One region of the Pseudonocardia xishanensis genome, then DNA from elsewhere that is predicted to be linked to it. Evidence: predicted binding sites of a transcription regulator. Region 1 holds the regulator's gene; each other region holds the start of a gene.

Region 1 (7,430 bases):
AAGTTGACGGTGCCGTCCCGCCAGTTCGTCATGACGACGTCCCGGCGCTCCCAGGTCACCTCGTCGTACGGGTGCACCCCGGCGGTCGTGTACAGCCGCTCGACGGTCAGGCCGCGCCTGCCCGCCTTGGCGGCGGCCTTCGCCGCACGCCCCCGTCCCGTGCCCCCCGCGGACCCCTTGGCCACCGCGTCCACGGTGTTCTCCCTGGGCTCCGCCCCGACGGTCTCCGTCATGCTCTCCCTCATTCGCATCCGCGTGTCACCTGCCACCGGCTGGGGCGGCGGCGGGTGTTCCGTGCGGGGTCGGCTCGAACGCCACAGCGCTTCAACCCTGGGTACGGGTCGGCCCCTGGTGTCGCTATCCGGTCGGCAGGTTCGCGCCGTCCGGACCGCTCCCCCGGGATGCGGCTGCTTCCCCGGCAGCCGTCCGCAGGTCGGCGATCTCCTTCTCGAAGTCCTCGATGGACGAGAACGAGCGGTACACGCTCGCGAAGCGCAGGTACGCCACCTCGTCGAGCTCCTTCAACGGACCGAGGATCGCGAGCCCCACCTCGTGGCTCGGGATCTCCGCGGTCCCGCCCGCCCGGACGGCCTCCTCGACACGGTGGGCGAGCTGCTGCAGGTCGTCCTCGTCCACCGGCCTGCCCTGGCAGGCGCGGCGGACGCCGCTGACGACCTTGTCCCGGCTGAACGGCTCCGTGACACCGCTGCGCTTCAGCACCGCGAGGACGGCCTCCTCGACGGTGGTGAACCGCTTCCCGCAGGCCGCGCAGGAGCGCCGACGACGGGTCGCCGCGCCCTCCTCGACCTCACGGGAGTCGATCACCTTGCAGTCCGAGTGGCGGCAGAACGGGCATCGCATGTCGATCCCTCCCTCTCCTCCACCATACTCCGACGAGCCCGGGTGAAACCCAAGCTGTAGGCGAACGACACGGATGTAACCACAACATCTAGGGGTTCGCCATCTCCGGGCCCCGTGCTCGCACCGCTTTCGCCCGATCGGGAGTGAACCTGTCACGCGGGCCCGCCCGGGCGGCCACCGGGTGCCGCCGTGCCCGCTCGACGACACCCCGTGACGCCCCGCTGGTCACGACCGGTGCCGCTGCGCGGTGATCGGCTCCGGCCCGGCCGGGCGCGTCGCCGGTACCGCTCGTCGCGTCGACGACACGCCGCGCGGGTGCGGGGAGCGAGAAGGTGTACCGCAGGCGGCGTGTCGGGGACGCGGGCGCGTCGCGCAGCCTCCGCGGACCGACACGCACGGTGGCCGTCCGTGCCGCGACCGCCACCCACACGATCGCTCACGAACCCCGGGCGCCCCACGCACCGCACGCCGCGCCGAACACTACCGCGGACGGGCTCCGCGACAGCCGGCGGGCGCACGGACGGTTCCACCACGATCCGCGGGCACAGCTCGGGTTCCGCGACGATCGGCGGCACCGCGCAGGATCCACGACAGCCGGGGGGAGCCGTGACGGACCTGCGGGCGCTGGACGGGTTCGCGGCGCCCCGCGAGGGCGCTCGGGACGCCGCCATGTCAGCGCGCGGCGGCCAGGTCCGCCAGCAGCCCCAGGACGACGACGACCGTGGTCGACCCGAGCGCGACCGCCACCGTGGCGAGCACCCGGTCCGCGAGGCCCGCGCGCACCTCACCGGCCAGCCTGCGCGCGCCGCCGGGTCGGTCGCCGCGGCCGAGCCGGACGCGGCGGACCGGCACACACGGGCCGCCGATCGTGGAGGACCGGCGGCCCGCGGACCCGCAGCCCCGGACTCCCCGGGTGAGCGGCGCGGGCGCCGCCGCCCCCGAGCCGGACGGCAGGACGGGCGCGCCGGACCGGTCCACGGTGCGCAGCGCCTGCGCACGGGCCCCGGACACGTACGCCCCGACCACCCGCTGCCCGCCCGACGACACCGACTCGCGACGGACACCCGCTGCTCGCCGACCGTGGACGGCACGACCGACCGCCGCGGAGCCCGCCGCACGCCCCCGGCCGCGAGGGAGGACGCAGTCGACCGGGCGCACCGGCCGCACCGCACTCTCGGCCCGGCCCGCGAGCCCGCCCTCCGCGCCGCTCCCGCGACCGGTCCGCTCGACCCGCCGCACCGCGTTCCCGAGATCCATGACGGCCTCCCCAGCCCCGCGCCGACCCCGCCCGAACCGGATGTCCGGGCCGTCGATCGAACGCCTGTGCGATGTCTACCAACGGGCACCGACAAAAACGGGCGCTGCCGCGTCCCGCCCTCCCCAGGGGTGCCCCGACCTGCGGCGGAGGCGGATCCTCAGGCCGGTACGCGCAGCGCGAGACCGGTGGGCAGCACGGAGTCCACGGGCCCGGTCAGGCCGTTGTCCGCCACGATCCGCTCCACCACGGCGGTCGTCCGCGCCCGCGGCGCCGCCCGTCGGGCCGGCTCCCAGACGGTCTCCCCCGGCCGGACCGCGGCGACGACACTCCCCGCGGGCACCTCCGCCCGGGCCTGGGCGGCGCCCGCCGCCTCGGCGACGACCCCGAGCACCACGACGACGAGCATCGACAGCACTCCGAGCACGGCGACGGCGACCGCCCGCCGGACGGCGTACCGCCGGGCGGACACCGGGCGCGCGACGACGGCCCGCGTCGATACGACCCGCGCCGACACTGCCTGCACCGACGGCACCGACCGCACCGACCGCAGCGCGGACGTCGGCTGCACCGCCCGGGGCCGGAGCTCCACGGTCGACCGCACCGCGCGCACCCGCGCCGAGGGACCCGACACCGGAACCACCGGGACCACCGGAACCTCCATGACCGCCGTCGACCGGTTCATCGCCGATCCCTCCCGCCCCGTCCCGGTCGGACCCGGGACTCGTACACATGTTCGATTCGAACGTCCGTGCGAGTTTGTACCATCGCGACCGACGCGCGTCACCTCCCCGCGCCGACACTTTCGGCGTGTCGTTCGAACATGTGTTTGGCGATCGACCGGATCCGGGCTACCGTCCGAACCCGACGGACCGCCACGGCGGTGGGCTCCCCCGGTTCGGGGACCGCGCCCGCCCGGATCGAGCGGGCACCCGAGCGACACCGGGACACAGCGACACAGCGACACAGGGACACGAGGAGGCGGCAGGGAGATGGCACGGGACGAGTCCGGCACCGGAGGCGAGCCCGGGCAGGTGCGGGCCTTCCCCGACCCGCCGGCGGACCCGACGACACTGACCCCCCGGCAACGCAAGGTGCTCGAGGTGATCCGCGACTGGGTGGAGCGCTTCGGCTACCCGCCCAGCGTCCGGGAGATCGGGGACGCGGTGGGGCTGACCTCCACCTCGTCGGTCCACCACCAGCTGCGCACCCTCGAGCGCAAGGGCTACCTGCGCCGCGACCCCAACCGCACCCGCGCGGTGGACGTGCGCAGCCCCGAGGAGGAGGCCCCCGAGCAGGGAGACGTCGTCGAACGGCCCGCTCCCGCGTTCGTCCCGCTGCTGGGCAGCATCGCCGCCGGTGGGCCGATCCTGGCCGAGCAGGCGGTGGAGAGCGTGTTCCCGCTGCCGCGCGAGATCGTCGGCGAGGGCGAGCTGTTCCTGCTCAACGTCAAGGGCGACTCGATGATCGAGGCGGCCATCACCGACGGCGACTGGGTCGTCGTGCGGCAGCAGCCGGTGGCCGAGCAGGGCGAGATCGTCGCCGCGATGATCGACGGCGAGGCCACGGTGAAGACGTTCAAGCGCACCGCCGGGCAGATCTGGCTGATGCCCGCCAACCCGGCCTACGAGCCCATCGACGGCAACGAGGCGACCATCCTCGGCCGTGTCGTGGCGGTCCTGCGCAGGCTGTAGGTCAGTCCGGCGCCGGGACGACGATGACGGGATAGCGGGCGGTGCGCACCAGCACCCCTGCGACCCCGCCCAGCAGCATCCGGCGCATCATCGGGTAGCCGCGCGAGCCGACCACCAGCACGTCCGTGCGTTCGGGCAGGTCGGCCAGGGTGACCGCCACCGACCGCCCGACGACGACGTCCGTGAGCGCGTCGATCTCCACCGGCGCCTTCGCGATCCCCTTGTGGGCGGTCTCGGTAGCCGCGGGCACGTCCGCCTCGGACGCCGCGACCACCACGAACCGCAGCGCGGCACCCGTCCGGCCCGCGAGGTGCACCGCCAGCACCGCGGCGCGATCGGCCTCCGGGGTGCCGTCGTACGCCACGCTGATCACGGTGATCCCGGCGGCGGCGGTGTGCCGGTACCCGCGGGGCGCGATCGCGACGGGGCAGCGCGCGGCGGGCAGCAGGCGTTGCACCGTCCCGCCGGGGGCGAGCCTGCCGAGCAGCCCGTGCCCGGTCGACCCCACGACCAGCACGGCCGCGCCGACCTCCTCCGCGTGATCGGCCAGCACGACCGCGGCGGGCCCCGGACCCAGCGGCGCGAACTCCGGCTCGCTCCCCCACTCGCGCCCGCCGATGAGCTCGCGGGCGCGGCCGAACCGGGCGCGGGCGACCTCCTCGGCCTTCTCCCGCCAGCGCGGGTCCCTGGCGAGCGCCGAGTAGCCCATCCCGTCCGTCGGGTACACCGTCGCGACGACGGCGGTCAGCCCGGTCAGGCGGGCGAGCTGCGCCCCCAGGACCAGGGCGTCGTGGCCGCCGGGGGTGTCCTCGTAGGCGGTCACGATCGGCACCGGGTCAGCGTAGGCGGCGCGGGGCCGCCCACAGCCGTCGCCGAACCGGCCTTAACGCGGTCGTCACAGGGCGCGCACGCCACACCGGCGACACCACCTGCCGCGATCGTCGCCCGAGCGCATTCGGCTGCGCGGGGCTCGTCGTTGCCCGGCGGACGACCGGCACGGACCCGTCCAGCGCCTCGGCCTTCCGGCCGGGCGTGCCGACGCCGGCGGCACGACGATGCTGGACGCGCGAGGCCGCCGTCATCCCCGCCGTCGGGCGTGCAGGGTCATGGCCCCGGCCGCCGCGACCAGCACCAGGACCACCGCACCCACACCCAGGACGGCGGGCTGCCACTCGGGCGCCGGCTCCGGCGGGGTCGCGACGGGCGGTGGCGGGACGGACTCGGGAGGGGCGGACTCGGACGGCGCGTCCGCGAGGGCGGCCTCGACCGCGCCCGGCACCGCGCGGAGACGCCCGCTGCGGCCGCGGGTCTCGGAACCGGAGAGCAGCGTGCCGTCCGGCAGGAACGCGATCGCCTCGCCCTGCGGTTCGTCCGGCAACGGCACCTGCCGTGGCGTGGTCTGCAGGGCCGCGACGAGGTCCCCGGAGGGGGGCACCCGGTACAGCCAGGCGTCGGTGTAGGTCCGCAGCGCCACCACCCTGCCGTCGGCCGAGACCGCCCCGCCGGTCACGGTGAGGGCTCCCACCGCGCCGACCGGCCCGCCGACGGTGTCCGACCGGGCGAACCCGACGGACCCGACGCGCAGCAGCGGGGTCGGACCCGGCTCGGCGAGCGGCCCGGCGGGCCGGTACACCCCGGCGATCCCGGTGACCTCCTTGGTGACGATCACGGGCACGCCGTCCGCGCCGATCAGGAGGGCCTCGGCGTCGTGCGGGCCGTCCGGGTAGGTGAGCCGGTGCAGGCGGGGGTCACCGCGCGGCGGCAGCACCAGCAGCGCGACGGTCTCGCGGCGGCGGTTGTTGTCCCCGGTGTCCCCGATCCAGAAGGCGCCGTCCGGGCCGAGGGCGAGGTCCTCGGCGTCGAACGGGTCCAGGTCGGCCCGCTCGGTGTCGATGATCGTGCAGTCCGCGGGATCGAGGCGGTACGCCGTGGCCCGGGTGCCACCGTCCGACATCGCCCAGATCTCGTCACCGCGCACCGCGAGGCCCGAGAGCTCCGCGAGCCGGGGCTCGGTCACCGTGCAGAGGTCCTGGGGTACGGCGGGGGATGCCGACGCCGAGGCAGGCGCCGCGAGCAGCCCGACCACCATCGAGGCCAGCACCGCCGCGACGAGGCGAGCCCTCACGACCCGCCACCCCCGCTCACCACGCGATGATCCCCGTCTCGGGAGCGAGGCGGTCGCTCAGCGACCGTCCCGCGCCCCGATCGTGGATCATCCACCCTGACGGGCCGGTGGAGCGTGCTCAGCCGATCGCGCTCGCGGCGGGAACGGGCTGCGCCGGTGTTCCGCCCACCACGTACGGCACCGCCGCCACGGCCAGCTCGGGGCCGACGCGGACGTGCAGCTTCGTCCCCTCGGCCACGTGCTCCGACGACAGCACCTCGCCTTCGGAGTGCAGCCGCGCGACCAGCCCGCCCTCGGTGTACGGAACGAGCAGGTCGAGGTCGACCTCCGGCCGCGGCAGCCGGTCGGCGATCACCGAACGGAGCCGTGCCATGCCCTCGCCCCGCTTCGCGGAGACGAACACGGCATCGGGCAGCAGGTGGCGCAGGCGCGCGAGGGCGAGGTCGCCCGCCGCGTCCGTCTTGTTCACCACGAGCAGCTCGGGCGGCATGGTGCCGCCCTGCTCCTCGCCGATCTCCACGAGCACCTTGCGAACGGCGGCGATCTGGTCCTCGGGCAGCGGGTCCGACGCGTCCACCACGTGGACCAGCAGGTCCGCCTGGCCCGCCTCCTCCAGCGTGGACCGGAACGCCTCGACGAGCTGGTGCGGCAGATGCCGCACGAACCCGACGGTGTCGGTCAGCGTGTAGGCCCGCCCGTCCGGCGTCTCCGCTTTGCGGGTGGTGGGGTCCAGGGTGGCGAACAGGGCGTCGTGCACCATGACCCCGGCCCCGGTCAGGGCGTTGAGCAGGGAGGACTTGCCCGCGTTCGTATACCCGACGATGGCGACGGACGGGATCTCGCTCCGGCGCCTGCTGCCGCGCTGGGTGTCTCGCACCCGCGACATCGCCGTGATCTCGCGGCGCAGCTTGGACATGCGGGTGCGGATCCGGCGCCGGTCCAGCTCGATCTTGGTCTCACCGGGACCACGGCCACCGATGCCGACACCGCCCGCTGCCCGGCCACCGACCTGGCGGGACAGCGCCTCACCCCAGCCGCGCAGCCGCGGGAGGAGGTAGGAGAGCTGGGCCAGCTCGACCTGGGCCTTGCCGTCCCGCGAGCGGGCGTGCTGGGCGAAGATGTCCAGGATCAGCGCGGTCCGGTCGATCACCTTGACCTTGAGCCGCTCCTCCAGCTGGCGGAGCTGGCCGGGCGAGAGCTCGCCGTCGCAGATCACGGTGTCCGCGCCCGCGGCCTCGACCGCGACGTGCAGCTCGTCCACCTTGCCGGAGCCGATGAACGTGGCCGGGTCCGGCTTCTGGCGCCGCTGGATCAGCCCGTCGCACACCTCCGAGCCCGCGGTCTCGGCCAGCCGGGCCAGTTCGACGAGCGAGGCGTTCGCCTGCTCGGAGGAACCCTCGGTCCACACCCCGACGAGCACCACGCGCTCGAGTCGGAGCTGCCGGTACTCGACCTCGGTGACGTCGGTGAGCTCGGTGGAGAGTCCTGCGACCCG
Region 2 (7,430 bases), on a different contig from region 1:
ACTCGCCGCGGCACGCTCGGTCGATCCACAGGTGACCCCGGCCGCCGTGCACGCGGCCGTCGAGATCGCGGTGGCCGAACAGCTGCGCGAGGTGGCGGGGTGGCCGCCGGACCGGATCCGCGCCCGGGCGCGGGCGATCGCCGACGCCGCCGACTAGTCAGTTCACACAGGGGACGGCGGCGGCGTCGATCACCGGGCGGTCCGTCCAGGGGTTTTCCGGGGCGGGGACGGGGGTGGTCGTGAGGGTGTCCGTGGGGCCGCTGGCGCGGATGCGGGTGGCCTCCGGCACGGGGGTCTCGGTCGGCTGCTCCCGGCCCGCCCGCGCGTCGGCGAACAGCACGGTGTGGACGAAGTCCCGCACGGCCGCCTCGTCCACCTCGACCGCCACGCCGTCGTACGGGGTGCGCAGGTCCGGCCGGATCGTGGGGATGGTGCGGAACACGACGTCCGCCCCGGCCAGGGTGCCGAGCTGGCCGAGCAGCTGCTCGAGGTTCCAGCCGGAGTCGAGCACGACGTAGTCGGTCACGACGTCGATCAGGTCCGCGACGCGCGTCGGGTCGGTCAGCGTGCCGGTGGCCAGGACCTGGTGGGTCAGGCCTGCCATGAAGGCCTGCTGGCGGGTGATCCGGTCGAGGTCGCCGCCGTCGAGGCCGTGCCGCTGGCGGACGAAGGCGAGCGCGTTCCCGCCGGTGACCGTCTGCGGGCCCGCGGGGAGGTCCACCCCGGAGTAGGCGCGGTCGTCCACGGCGGCGTTGAGACAGACCGGGACGCCGCCGAGGGTGTCGGTCAGCTCCACGAACCCGGCGAGGTTGATCTCCGCGTAGTGGTCGACCGTGACGCCGGAGAACTGCTCGACCGTCTGCACCAGCGCGGCCCGCCCGGCCTCGCGGCTGCGCCGGTCCAGGTCCGCGCCGGACACGCCCTGGCCCGCCAGTCGCTCCTGTTCCGCGCGGTAGGCCCGACCGTACGCCGAATTGATCTTGTGGCGGCCGCTGCCGTCCGCCAGGTCGACGTAGGAGTCCCGCGGGAACGACACGGTGACGACGGGCGCGCCCGCGTCCGCCGGGACCCGGACCAGCATCATCGTGTCCGTGTGCAGCTCGCCCTCGTCCGCCCCGGCGTGGATCTCCGCCAACAGCGCGGGGGAGAGCGGCTCGCCGCGGGCGTCCGTCCGGCTGTCCATGCCGACCAGCAGGGCCGTGTAGCTGCGCCGCGGGCTCGCCGTGGCGGGCTCGGGATCGACGGGCCGGTCGGCGAGGACCCGGCTCGTGGTGAGGTCGGCGCTCAGCGACCGGTACAGCGTCCAGACGTAGCCGGTGCCCGCGAGGACGGCGAGCGCGAGGGCGGCGGCGAGGGTGCGTCCGAGCCCGGTCAGGACGCGTCGGGTCGTGCGGGCGGGTCGGTCCATCGGTCCTCTCAGGGGCGGGGGCACCGCAGATCCCGGAGATGCGATCCCGACGGCGCGACCGTGGCCCTGGAGCCGGTGTGGCGTGACCTTACGGCCGCGCGGGGGATCCTGGCGCGTCCGAGTGGCGGTGACCACTCGTCCGGCCCAGTGCCGCGATCGCCCGTCGGTGCGCCGCGGTGTGCCGCTGCGTGAGGGGACGACGGTCGTCAGTGCCGCTCACATCGCACGAATGGGTGAAGGGGTGCCCGCGGAGTGACCAAGTGGTCCTGCGCCTACCAGACTGTCCGCGGCAGGTCCGACCGGGGTAAGGAGACTGACCGACGTGAGCACCCACAGGGCGTCGACGACCAACAGCGGGGGCTTCCGGGCCGTCGGACCGCGGCCGCCGGTGCCTCCCCAACGCACCGGCGCGACGGTGGGGGACGAGGCGGCCCGGGCGGGCTGGACGCCTGCGCCGCGGCAGGGTCCGGCCCACACGCCGCCCCGCGGTCAGCGCCCGGTGCGGGTCGGCGACGGCCCCGCCCTCACCGCCCTGCGGACCGTGACCTACGTGCTCGCCTCGCTGGCGAGCCTGCTGTTCATCGCGCTCGTGGTCTACGGCGTCGTGGCGTGGTACCAGCTCAGCGCGGCGTTCCCGCGGCTCGTCGGAGGCTGAGCAGGGGCCCGGGGGCTGCGGAAGGGGGATGACAGCGGCTCCCCGCAGGGGGATGCTGAAGTCCCGAGCCGGAGGAGGTGGGCGATGCGACCCGGCGGTGTCCTGCTCCCGGCGAAGCGCTCCACGCGCCGCGCCGTGCCGCGCCCGGCCCGCGGCGAACCGGTGCAGCCGCGGCTGTCCTCGCTGCCCGCGGTGAACGCCGCGATCCCGCGGACCGCCGAGCCGGAGCGCCCCAGCGAGCGCCAGCGCAGGCGGACCGAGGCCCAGGCCGCGGTCGGCGAGGGCTGGGCGCCCCCGACCGACCTCGAGCCCCGCCCCGCCGCGGACCCGGTCGACCTGGAGGACCCCGGCCGCTGAGCCGCTACCAGCCGCGCTCGCGCCACTCCTGCAGGTGCGGGCGCTGCTCGCCCAGCGTCGAGTCGTCCCCGTGGCCCGGGTAGAACCAGGTGTCGTCCGGCAGCGGGCCGAAGACGCGCTCCTCCAGGTCGTCCATCAGCTGGACGTGGTCCTCGACGGTCAGGGTGCGGCCGTGGCCGCCGGGGAACAGCGAGTCGCCGGTGAACAGGTGCGGGCGGTCCGGGCCGCGGTAGAGCAGCGCGATCGAGCCCGGGGTGTGCCCGCGCAGGTGGACGACCTCGAGCTCGATCTCGCCGAACGCGACCGTGTCCCCCTGCGAGACCAGCTCGTCCGTCGGGATCGGGAGCTCGGGCGCGTCCTCCGGGTGGGCGATCCGGCGGGTCTGGAACATGCCCGCGACCGCACCCAGCGCCTGCCAGTGGTCCTGGTGGCGGTGGGTGGTGACGACGGTCTTGAGCTCGGGCCGCCCGTCCCCCGAGCCGACCAGGTCCGCGATCCGCTCCGGCTCGGCCGCCGCGTCGACCAGCAGCGCCTCGTGGGTGGCCGTGCACACCAACAGGTAGGCGTTGTTGTCCATCGGGCCGACCGAGACCTTGTTCACGGTGAGCGGGCCGATCCGGCGCCGGATCGCCGCGCCGCCGGGGTCGGTGTGCCCGCTGTACTCCTCGAGGACGTCCACCCCGGTCACCCTAGTCGTGCACCCCGCCCGCGCTCTCATCGAACATGCGTGCGAGAGTGTTCGGCGGGAACGACGGGACGGGAAGCCTGCGGGCGGCCGCGGCGTTGAGCCGGGTGGCAGGCGGGCACTGTCCGCCGCATGCTCTCCGGTGAGCACCCCGCGCGCCCGGCGCGCCGGGGCGTGCACCCACCGACCCGCAGGCCGGGCCGGGCGGCGGAGTCCCGTTTCTGTCGGACCCCCCGCCTAGCATCGGCTGCGGTCGCGGACCGTCGGTCGACAACCCCCGAGGAGGCGCCCCCGTGGCACCGGCCCCCACCCCGTACGACGCTCCCCGCCTCGTCGTGCGCGGCGCGCGTGAGCACAACCTGCGCGGGGTGGACCTCGACCTGCCGCGGGACAGCATGGTCGTGTTCACCGGCCTCTCCGGCTCCGGCAAGTCGAGCCTCGCGTTCGACACGATCTTCGCCGAGGGCCAGCGCCGGTACGTCGAGTCGCTCTCGGCCTACGCGCGGCAGTTCCTCGGTCAGATGGACAAGCCGGACGTGGACTTCATCGAGGGTCTCTCCCCGGCCGTCTCGATCGACCAGAAGTCCACCAACCGCAACCCGCGCTCCACGGTCGGCACGATCACCGAGGTCTACGACTACCTGCGGCTGCTCTACGCCAGGGCGGGCGTCCCGCACTGCCCCACGTGCGGCGAGATCATCCAGAAGCAGACCCCGCAGCAGATCGTCGACCAGGTGCTCGAGATGGAGCAGGGCAGCCGCTTCCAGGTGCTGGCTCCCGTGGTCCGCACCCGCAAGGGCGAGTTCGTCGACCTCTTCGCGACCCTGCAGTCCCAGGGTTACTCCCGCGTGCTGGTGGACGGGACCGTGCACCCGCTGTCGGACCCGCCGAAGCTGAAGAAGCAGGAGAAGCACGACATCGCCGTGGTCGTCGACCGCCTGTCGGTCAAGGCGAGCGCCAAGCAGCGGCTGACCGACTCGGTGGAGACCGCGCTGCGCCTGGCGGACGGGCTGGTCGTGCTGGACTTCGTCGACCTCGACGAGTCGGACCCGCACCGCGAGCGCCGCTTCTCCGAGCGTCTGGCCTGCCCGAACGGGCACCCGCTCACGCTGGACGACCTGGAGCCGCGGACCTTCTCCTTCAACTCCCCGTACGGCGCGTGCCCGGCCTGCTCCGGTATCGGCATCAAGAAGGAGGTCGACCCGGAGCTCGTCATCCCCGACCAGGAGATGTCGCTGGGGGACGGTGCGGTGGCCCCGTGGAACAACGGGCACACCGCCGAGTACTTCGGCAGGCTGCTCACAGGGCTGTCCAAGGCGCTCGGCTTCCGGATGGACACCCCCTGGCGCACGCTCTCGGCCGAGGCGCAGAAGGCGGTGCTGCACGGCTCCGAGGAGCAGGTGCACGTCCGCTACCGGAACCGGTACGGCCGCGAGCGGGCGTACTACGCGAACTTCGAGGGCGTCATCCCGTTCCTCGAGCGGCGGTTGGACCAGACCGAGTCGGACTCGCAGCGCGAGCGGTACGAGGGCTACATGCGGGACGTGCCGTGCCCGGTCTGCAAGGGCGCGCGGCTCAAGCCCGAGGTCCTGGCCGTCACGCTGGGGGAGCGCTCGATCGCCGAGGTCTCGGCTATGTCGGTCAGCGAGTGCTCGGTGTTCCTCAACGGCATGGAGCTCAACGAGCGCCAGGCCATGATCGCGGGCCGGGTGCTCAAGGAGGTCCAGGCCCGGCTCGGCTTCCTGTTGGACGTCGGGCTGGACTACCTCTCGCTGGACCGCGCGGCGGGCACCCTGTCCGGCGGTGAGGCCCAGCGCATCCGGCTGGCCACCCAGATCGGGTCCGGCCTGGTCGGCGTCCTGTACGTGCTGGACGAGCCGTCCATCGGCCTGCACCAGCGGGACAACCGCAGGCTGATCGACACACTGACCCGGCTCAAGGAGCTGGGCAACACGCTCATCGTCGTGGAGCACGACGAGGACACCATCCGGGCGTCGGACTGGGCGGTGGACATCGGCCCGGGCGCAGGCGAGCACGGCGGGATGGTCGTGCACTCCGGCACGGTCGCGGACCTGGAGGCGCACGACACCTCGCTGACCGGGGCGTACCTGTCGGGCCGGCGCAGCATCCCGCTGCCCGAGGTGCGGCGCACCCTGGACCCGGAGCGCAAGCTCACGATCGTGGGGGCGCGGGAGCACAACCTGCGCGGGATCGACGTGGACATCCCCCTCGGCGGGCTGGTGAGCATCACCGGCGTGTCCGGGTCGGGCAAGTCCACGCTGATCAACGACATCCTGGCCACGGTGCTGGCGAACAAGCTCAACGGCGCCCGCCAGGTCCCGGGCAGGCACACCCGGATCACCGGCGTCGAGCAGCTGGACAAGCTCGTCCGCGTCGACCAGTCGCCGATCGGCCGCACCCCGCGGTCGAACCCGGCCACCTACACCGGCGTGTGGGACAAGATCCGCACGCTGTTCGCCGCCACCACCGAGGCGAAGGTGCGCGGGTACCAGCAGGGCCGCTTCTCGTTCAACGTCAAGGGCGGGCGCTGCGAGGCGTGCTCGGGAGACGGCACGATCAAGATCGAGATGAACTTCCTGCCGGACGTCTACGTCCCCTGCGAGGTCTGCAAGGGCGCCCGCTACAACCGGGAGACCCTGGAGGTCCACTACAAGGGCAAGACCGTGGCGGACGTGCTGGACATGCCGATCGAGGAGGCCGCGGAGTTCTTCGCGCCGATCACCTCGATCAGCCGGTACCTCACCACGCTGGTGGACGTCGGGCTCGGGTACGTGCGGCTCGGCCAGCCCGCGCCCACGCTCTCCGGCGGCGAGGCGCAGCGCGTCAAGCTGGCCAGCGAGCTGCAGAAGCGCTCCAACGGCCGGACCGTCTACATCCTGGACGAGCCGACCACGGGCCTGCACTTCGAGGACATCCGCAAGCTGCTGCTGGTGATCAACGGGTTGGTGGACAAGGGGAACTCGGTCATCGTGATCGAGCACAACCTGGACGTCATCAAGACCTCGGACTGGGTGGTCGACATGGGCCCCGAGGGCGGTTCGGGCGGTGGCACTGTCGTCGCGCAGGGGACTCCGGAGCAGGTGGCGGCGGTCGAGGCCAGCTACACCGGCCGGTTCCTCGCCGACCTGGTCACCCCGACGGTCACCACGCCGCGGGCGACCCGCCGCCGCAAGGCGGTCGCGGCGAGCTAGGAAGGGGCCGTGACGGCGTTTCGGCACGGTGTGTTCGTGCCGGTCAGCGCTGGGTGATCGAGTCGGGCCAGGTTACGGAAGCGCGATCGGACGGCATCACCGCCGTAACAATCCGGAAACGCCGTTGATGCTCCTGCTTCCTAGATTCTGCGGGTCGGCGCGTCGGGGGACATCATGCCGAACCACGCCCGATCGTCCGGCCGTCCGTGACCCGGACGCCACTCGCACGCCGTAGGAGACATGCACTCATGACGCTGCTCGTCCCGCCGCCGAACCAGCGACCCGCCGGTCCGAACCACAACAGGCGCCAGTTCCTGCGCCTCGCCGGCCTCGGCGTCGGGGTCGGCGCGGCCGGTGTCGCGCTCGCCGCCTGCGGCGGCGGCTCCGCGAGCGCCCCGGCCTCGGGTGCCGCGTCCGCCGCGCCCGGTCAGTTCGGCACGCTCGCCCTCCAGCTGTCCTGGATCAAGAACATCGAGTTCGCGGGCGAGTTCTTCGCCGACTCGAAGGGCTACTACACCCAGGCGGGCTTCGAGAAGGTCGACCTGGTCACCGGTCCGGTGGACAGCGCGGACGCGCTCGTCCTCGCCAAGAACGTGGACGTCGGCCTCTCGGCGCCGGACGCCACCGCGCGGTTCATCACCGAGCAGGGCGCCCCGCTGAAGATCATCGGCAGCACGTTCCAGAAGAACCCGTTCTGCATCCTGTCGATGGAGCAGGGCACCCCGATCCGCACGCCGCAGGACCTCGTCGGCAAGCGCCTCGGCATCCAGGCCGGGACCAACCAGCAGATCTTCGCGGGCTTCCTGAAGGCCAACAACATCGACCCGGCCTCGGTGACCCAGGTCGTCGTCCAGTACGAGCCCACGCCGCTGACCGAGAAGCAGGTCGACGGGTTCATGGCCTACACGACCAACGAGCCGTTCCTCATCAAGGCGAAGGGCTTCACGCCCGTCACGCTGCCGTTCGCGACCAACGGCCTGCCGCTCACCGCGGAGACCTTCACGGTGCTGCAGGAGACCATCGAGAGCGACCGGGACAAGCTCAAGGCGTTCCTCACCGCCGAGATCAAGGGCTGGAACGACGCGGTGGCGGACCCGGCGGGCTCGGCCGCGC
Region 3 (7,430 bases), on a different contig from region 1:
CGGCTGAGGACGTACAGGGCCAGCGGGAGCAGGAACGCCCCCGGGTAGAGCTTGAGCGTGAAGCCGAGCCCGAGCAGCACCGCGGCGACGGTGGAGCGGGTGGTGAGGCTCCAGCGGGTGCCGTGCATGACGAAGACGGCGGCGACGGCGGCGGCGACGGCGGGCAGGTCCCAGTTGTGGAAGGCGTAGAGCACCAGCGGTGGGCCGAGCGCCCACACCAGCGCCCGCCAGCGGGCCAGCCTGCCGAGCATCCAGCCGGTGAGCAGGCCGAACGGCGCGAGCAACAGGGCGGAACCGAGCAGGAACCCCGCGTCCGTGGAGGCCCCGAGCGCACCGACCCAGATCAGCACGCCGGTCAGCACCGGATACTCGACGGAGCCGCCGTACAGCTGCCCCTCGGGGGTGATGCCGCCGTCCACGTACGGGAAGACGTGCTCGTCGATGTCCCGGCCGATCCACAGGTACTGGATGTCCGAGTAGCAGACGTCCCGGTTCTGCCGGGTGCCGTAGTCCGGCTGGGAGCGGCCCGAGGCGTCGAACCCCGGGCCCAGGCAGCGGGCCTTGTTGGCGTAGCCGAGCAGCAGGGTCAGGCCGGTGAGCGCGACGATCAGCAGCAGGACCGGCGCGCCGAACCGGCTCGCCCGGCCGGTCCCCGTTCGGGCGCACCCGGGTCGGTCCGCCCTCGACGGGTCGGCGGCGCCGGACCGCGCGGTCCGGCCCTCGGTCACGCCTTCGCGCGCAGGTAGGCGATGTCCGCGGCCTGGCCCTCCGCCGGCGTCTCGACGACCACCGGCGCGCCGGCCGCGGCGACGACGGCGGCGAGCACCTCGGGCTCGATCGTCCCGTCCTCGACGTTCGCGTGGCGGTCCCGCGCGGAGTCGAACTCGTCCCGCGAGTTGTTCAGGTGCACCAGGTCGATCCGGCCGGTGATGGCCTTGGCCCGCTCGACCACGCCGACGAGCTCCTCGCCCGCGGCGAACGCGTGGCACGTGTCGAGGCAGAACCCGACGCCGAACTCGCCCACCGCGTCCCACAGGCGGGCCAGCGCGTCGAACTTGCGGGCCATCGCGTTGTCCCCGCCGGCGGTGTTCTCGATGAACACCGGGACGGCGAACCCGCCCTCGCCCGCCTGCCGCTCGACGAACTTGCGCCAGTTGTCCACGCCGACGGCGGGGTCCTCGTCCTTCGTGACGTGCCCGCCGTGCACGACCAGCCCGATCGCGCCGACCTCTGCGGCCGCCTCGGCGTGCTGGGTGACCAGCTTCCGGGAGGGGATCCTGATGCGGTTGTTCGGCGAGGCGACGTTCACGACGTACGGCGAGTGCACCACCGTGACGACGTCCGACGCCGCGAGGGCCTCGGCGTGCGGGTGCGGCTGGGGCTCCTTCCACCCCTGCGGGTCCGCGAGGAAGAACTGGACGATCTCCGCCCCGCGCTCGGCCGCCGCGGCCAGCGGGTCGTCGTCCCGGACGTGGGCACCGATGAGCATGCCCCGAGGGTAGAGCCCACCCCCGACAACCCGGGCCGTGCCCGCCCGCCCCCACGCGGACCGGCGGAAACGCGCTGGTAATCTCGTGCGCAACCGCTCCGGCCGGCGCCCTCCCGGGCGCCGCACGACGAGCCCCCTTCGCGGGTGGCCCGGTTCTGTCGGGGTGGGGTGAGAACCTCCTGCCGCGGAAGCGCCGCGGCCGTTCCAGTCCACAGGAGGTGAGTGGTTCTCATGCGTCACTACGAGATCATGGTCATTCTGGACCCCAGTCTCGACGAGCGCACGGTGCAGCCGTCGCTGGAGACCTTCCTGAACGTCGTCCGCTCCGACGGCGGTTCCGTGGAGAAGATCGAGGTGTGGGGCAAGCGTCGCCTCTCCTTCGAGATCAAGAAGAACGCCGAGGGCATCTACGCGGTGCTCGAGGTCGAGGCCGAGCCGGCCACCGTCGCCGAGCTCGACCGCCAGCTGGGTCTGAACGAGTCGGTCCTGCGCACCAAGGTGCTGCGCAAGGACGTCAAGCGCACGCCCGCCCCGACCGCGAGCTGACCGCTCGTAGCCGCTAGCAACGAGGAGGCCGCATGGCCGGCGAGACCGTCATCACCGTGGTCGGCAACCTGACCGCCGATCCGGAGCTTCGGTTCACCCCGTCCGGGGCGGCCGTCGCCAACTTCACGGTGGCGTCCACGCCCCGCACCTTCGACCGCCAGTCCGGCGAGTGGAAGGACGGCGAGGCGCTGTTCCTGCGTTGCAACGTCTGGCGCCAGCCCGCGGAGAACGTCGCCGAGACGCTGACCCGAGGCGCCCGCGTCATCGTGCAGGGCCGGCTGCGCCAGCGCTCCTTCGAGACCCGCGAGGGGGAGAAGCGCACCGTCATCGAGATGGAGGTCGACGAGGTCGGCCCCTCGCTGCGGTACGCCACCGCGAAGGTCAACCGGGTCGCCCGCTCCGGCGGGTCCGACTTCGGCGGCGGTGGCGGCGGCTTCGGTGGCGGCGGCACGGGCGGTGGCGGCGGCAACGGCGGCGGCCAGCGCGGCGGCGGCTACGACGACCCCTGGGGTTCGGCCCCGGCCGCGGGCAGTGGCCCGGCGGCGGACGACGAGCCCCCCTTCTGATCCTTCCCACGACCCGCGCTCCGAGCGCGGGAGGTACATCCAGGAGCAACAGCAATGCCCAAGCCAGTGCTGCGCAAACCGAAGAAGAAGGTCTGCGCATTCTGCAAGGACAAGGCTCAGGACATCGACTACAAGGACACCGGTCTCCTGCGCAAGTTCATCTCCGACCGCGGCAAGATCCGCGCGCGTCGGGTCTCCGGCAACTGCCGGCAGCACCAGCGGGACGTCGCCGTCGCGGTCAAGAACAGCCGCGAGGTCGCCCTGCTCCCCTACACCTCGACCGCGCGCTGAGGAAGGACCACACATGAAGCTCATCCTCACCGCCGATGTGCCGAACCTGGGTGCGCCCGGGGACATCGTCGAGGTCAAGGACGGCTACGGCCGCAACTACCTGCTCCCGCGCCAGTTCGCGATCGTCGCGACCAAGGGTGCGGAGAAGCAGGTCGCGCAGATCCAGCGGGCCCAGAAGGCGCGCCAGATCCGCGACCTGGGGCACGCCAAGGAGGTCGCGAACCAGCTCGGACAGCTGTCCGTCAGCGTGACCGCCAAGGCCGCGGGCGACACGGGCCGGCTCTTCGGCTCGGTCACCACCGCGCAGATCGCGGAGGCCGTGAAGAAGGCGGGCGGCCCGGTTCTGGACCGGCACGCCATCGAGATCGACGAGCAGATCAAGTCGGTCGGCAGCCACCCCGTCACGGTGCGGCTGCACCCGGAGGTCTCCGCGGCGCTGCAGGTGTCGGTCGTCGCGAGCTGACACCGGGGTCGGGCGCGGCTGAGCACGAGCCCCGATCACGCTCCGTCACGAGGGCGGGTCCACGGTCTCCACGACCGAGGGCCCGCCCTCGTCGCGTTCCGGGAGTCCGGACGCGCGTCGTGGCGATCTCGGCGGGTCCGTGCGAGGGTGGGTCCGGTGGCCGTCGGCGGGCGGTGCGCACACCGACCGTCCGGCGCGTGGGAACGACACGCGGAGGTGACGGCCGTGTCGCTCAGTGACGCCGCGGGAGCGCCGGGTGGAGGCTCGCCGGGCGCGCGCGACACGCCGAAGAGCGGACTCGCCGTGGCCTGGGACACCGAAGTTGTCCACACCGCCCACACCAGTGCTGATCTGCGAAGAAGCGCTCTGAACTGGGGTTGTCCCCATATTGTCCACAGGGCGGTGGGGAGCGGTGGCCTGCTCTGTCCCCGAACCGTCCCCAGGGACTCCCCAGGTCTGTCCACATGGTCGTTTGGGCATGCCGCCGCACGGGGCTAGCGTCACGTGCCCGGGCCCCGTGTGCGTTCGCGGCGGCCCGGACGACCGTTCGTCGCGGCCCCTTGGGGTGGTCGCCCGGACGGGCGGTGGACGGGACGAGGTGCGCCCTCCGCAGCCGGACTCCCGACGGGTGCGTATCGAACAGTAGTTCGATAGGATGGCCGCAAGAGGTTACTGGGGGTGACGCCGGGTATGGCGGTGACGGACGACCGACCCAATCGGCCGCGTGCGGTCCGCGACGGCGAGGGCCGCCAGAGCTCGTCGGACCAGCACGGCTACGGCGCGGGCGGTGGGGAGTCCGGTCCGAGCCCGTTCGACCGTCAGCCCCCGCAGGACCTCACCGCCGAGCAGTCGGTGCTGGGCGGCATGTTGCTGAGCAAGGACGCGATCGCGGACGTGGTGGAGGTGCTGCGGCCGGATGACTTCTACCGTCCGGCGCACCAGACCGTCTACGACTGCATCCTGGACCTCTACGGTCGCGGTGAGCCCGCGGACGCGGTGACGGTGTCCGCGGAGCTGCAGCGGCGCGGTGAGCTGATCCGGCTCGGTGGCGCGCCGTACCTGCACACGCTGATCGCCACGGTGCCCACGGCGGCGAACGCGGCGTACTACGCCGAGATCGTCGCGGAGAAGGCCACGCTGCGGCGGTTGGTCGAGGCGGGCACCCGGATCGTGCAGCTGGGCTACCACGGGGCCGAGGGCGCGGAGGTGGACGAGGTCGTCGACCGGGCGCAGGCGGCGATCTACGAGGTCACCGAGCGTTCCACCAGCGAGGACTACATCGTCCTCGAGGAGCTGCTGCAGCCCACGATGGACGAGATCGACGCCATCGCCTCCCGCGGCGGCGTGTCCAACGGCGTGCCCACCGGCTTCACCGACCTGGACGAGGCGACCAACGGGCTGCACCCGGGCCAGATGGTCGTCGTCGCGGCCCGGCCCGGTCTGGGCAAGTCCACGCTCGGGCTGGACTTCGCGCGGAGCTGCTCGATCAAGCACGGGATGACCTCCGCGGTGTTCTCGCTGGAGATGAGTAAGTCCGAGATCGTCATGCGGCTGCTGTCGGCGGAGGCGCGGATCCGGCTGGCGGACATGCGCGCGGGCCGGATGAGCGACGACGACTGGACCCGGATGGCGCGCCGGATGAGCGAGATCTCGGAGGCGCCGCTGTTCGTGGACGACTCCCCGAACCTCACCCTGATGGAGATCCGGGCCAAGGCGCGGCGGCTCAAGCAGCGCAACGACCTCAAGCTGGTCATCCTGGACTACCTGCAGCTGATGACGTCCGGGCGCAAGGTCGAGTCACGCCAGCAGGAGGTCTCGGAGTTCTCCCGGCAGATCAAGCTGCTGGCCAAGGAGCTCGAGGTGCCGGTGGTGGCGATCTCGCAGCTCAACCGTGGTCCCGAGCAGCGCACGGACAAGCGGCCGATGATCTCCGACCTGCGTGAGTCCGGCTCGATCGAGCAGGACGCGGACATGGTCATCCTGCTGCACCGGCCGGACGCGTTCGAGCGGGACGACCCGCGCGCGGGCGAGGCCGACCTGATCCTGGCCAAGAACCGTAACGGGCCCACCGCGAACATCGTCGTGGCCCACCAGCTGCACTACAGCCGCTTCGCGGACCTGGCGCACGGCTAGTCGCAGGTGTCCTCGTGCCCCACGTGCGCGTGGTGCTCGAGCTGCAGCGTGCTGTGGGTCAGGCCGTGGTGCTCGCGGAGCGCCTGGCCCGCCCGGTCCAGCACGGTCTCGCCGCAGCCGGTCTCGGCCTCGTCGGACACCACGAGGTGTGCGGACATCGACGGGGTGCGGTCGTTGATCGCCCAGACGTGCAGGTCGTGCACCTCCTGCACCCCGGGGACGCCGAGCAGGGTGGTGCGCACCGCATCCACCGCGATCCCGGCGGGCGCGCCCTCCAGCAGCACGTGCCACACCTCGCGCAGCAGCGCGACCGCCCGCGGCAGGATGAGCACCGCGATGAGCAGCGACGCGACGGTGTCCGCGTAGGGCCAGCCGGTGGTGAGCAGTACGACCGCCGCCCCCATGACGCCGACCGAGCCCAGCGCGTCCCCCAGCACGTGCAGCATGGCGCCGCGCATGTTCATGTTGCCGCGGTCGCCTCCGGCCAGGACCACCAGCGAGATCACGTTGCCGACGAGTCCGGCCGCGCCGAGGACCAGCAGCGGCAGCCCGGGGATCTCGGCGGGGGTGAACAGCCGCGCCACCCCCTCGACCACGACCCACACCACGACGGCGATCAGCACCGCCGCGTTGATCCCGGCGACCAGGACCTCGACCCGCCCGAGCCCGAAGGTCCGGCGGTCGGTCGCGGGGCGGGTGGCCACCGCGGCGGCGATCACGGCCCCGACGAGTGCCCCGGCGTCCGTGAGGAGGTGGCCGAGGTCGGCCAGCAGGGCCAGCGACCCGGTGAGCAGGGCTCCGACGCCGCCGAGCAGGGCGCAGGCGAGCGTGACGACGAGCGCGACGACCAGGCGTCGACGGTCACCCGCCGCCGAGTGGCCGTGGCCGCCGTGGTCGGCATGGCCGTGTCCGTGCCCCGTTCCCATGGCCCGACCGTACCTATGCGTGGTTGTGCATGTAAAGGGTAGGGCGCCCTCACTCGGCCGGTTCGGGTCACATCTCGCACAGGATCACGATTCGGTCACGTAGACTCCGACGACGAGTCAGCGCCTTCCCGGGTCAACGGCGAGCGGGCGGCCGTGTGTGCGAGACCGAGTGCGAATCCCGAGGGGTGCCGTCCATGCTGAGCGACCGTGAACGCAGCCAGTTCAGCCTCATCGAGCAGAGTCTCCTCGCGGCGGACCCGCTCTTCGTGTCCCGGTGCAGCGCGCTGGGCAGGCGGCTGCGGCGCGGTGTCCCGGTCCGGCGCTCCGCGCGCAGCATGCACGCCGCAGGCGCCATCCCGACCGTGCTCCTGGCGGGCGGACTGGTGCTGCTCGTCGTGGGCGGGGCGGCCGCGGCGGTGCCGATCGTCGTCACCGGGATCCTGATGGCCATGGCCGCGCTCGGCCTCGCCCTCACCACCCCGCAGCGCACCCGCCCCGACACCGCTTAGACCAGGTGCTCCAGCAGGAGGCGGTTCGCCGCCTCCGCGCTCTCGAACGTCGCCACGTGCCCGCCCGGCACGATCTCCAGCCGCGCGCCCGGGATGCCGTCGGCCAGCGTGCGCGCGTGCGGGTCGACCGGCGTGGCGAGGTCGTCCGCGCCGCCCAGGACGAGCGTGGGCGCCTGGATCGCCGACAGCCGCTCCCGGTGGTCCCACTCCACGATGGCCTCGCAGGAGGCCGCGTAGCCCGCGTCCGAGATGCCCGCGATCCAGCCGACGGCGGTCTTCAGCACATCCGGGTGCTCGGCGGACCACTCCGGGGTGAACCAGCGCGCGGCCACCGGTTCCGCGATCGCGCCGGTGCCCTGCTCGCGCACCGTCTCGATCCGCTGCAGCCAGGGGGTCTTGTCCGGGAAGTACGCGGTGGTGCAGCACAGCGCCAGGGCCGAGATCCGCTCCGGGTGCTCGGCGGCCAGGTACATCCCGACCATGCCGCCGAGCGACAGCCCCGCCCAG

The links. The regulator LexA, encoded in region 1, represses DNA repair genes until DNA is damaged. The targets are predictions, from matches to a motif close to CGAACACGTGTTCG.
Region 2: a site for LexA is predicted at 3,139-3,152, ahead of uvrA (excinuclease ABC subunit UvrA). Genes of this name have one in related genera too.
Region 3: a site for LexA is predicted at 3,992-4,005, ahead of dnaB (replicative DNA helicase). Genes of this name have one in related genera too.

The regions. Positions count from the first base shown of each region.
Region 1 is NZ_BAABGT010000072.1:21,470-28,899, forward strand. Features, by position in the region: gene ABD993_RS23245 (vitamin B12-dependent ribonucleotide reductase) at 1-233, opposite strand, end outside; gene nrdR (transcriptional regulator NrdR) at 358-861, opposite strand; gene ABD993_RS23255 (hypothetical protein) at 1,534-2,118, opposite strand; gene ABD993_RS23260 (hypothetical protein) at 2,277-2,801, opposite strand; gene lexA (transcriptional repressor LexA) at 3,109-3,810, shown strand; gene ABD993_RS23270 (universal stress protein) at 3,812-4,642, opposite strand; gene ABD993_RS23275 (SdiA-regulated/phytase-like domain-containing protein) at 4,889-5,935, opposite strand; gene hflX (GTPase HflX) at 6,054-7,430, opposite strand, start outside.
Region 2 is NZ_BAABGT010000094.1:27,527-34,956, forward strand. Features, by position in the region: gene ABD993_RS28370 (hypothetical protein) at 1-157, shown strand, start outside; gene ABD993_RS28375 (LCP family protein) at 158-1,408, opposite strand; gene ABD993_RS28380 (hypothetical protein) at 1,731-2,063, shown strand; gene ABD993_RS28385 (hypothetical protein) at 2,148-2,420, shown strand; gene ABD993_RS28390 (MBL fold metallo-hydrolase) at 2,425-3,099, opposite strand; gene uvrA (excinuclease ABC subunit UvrA) at 3,399-6,317, shown strand; gene ABD993_RS28400 (ABC transporter substrate-binding protein) at 6,566-7,430, shown strand, end outside.
Region 3 is NZ_BAABGT010000024.1:154,322-161,751, reverse strand. Features, by position in the region: gene ABD993_RS08165 (glycosyltransferase family 87 protein) at 1-728, opposite strand, end outside; gene ABD993_RS08160 (deoxyribonuclease IV) at 725-1,489, opposite strand; gene rpsF (30S ribosomal protein S6) at 1,721-2,035, shown strand; gene ABD993_RS08150 (single-stranded DNA-binding protein) at 2,068-2,601, shown strand; gene rpsR (30S ribosomal protein S18) at 2,656-2,892, shown strand; gene rplI (50S ribosomal protein L9) at 2,906-3,355, shown strand; gene dnaB (replicative DNA helicase) at 4,046-5,488, shown strand; gene ABD993_RS08130 (cation diffusion facilitator family transporter) at 5,485-6,414, opposite strand; gene ABD993_RS08125 (DUF3040 domain-containing protein) at 6,609-6,923, shown strand; gene pcaD (3-oxoadipate enol-lactonase) at 6,920-7,430, opposite strand, start outside.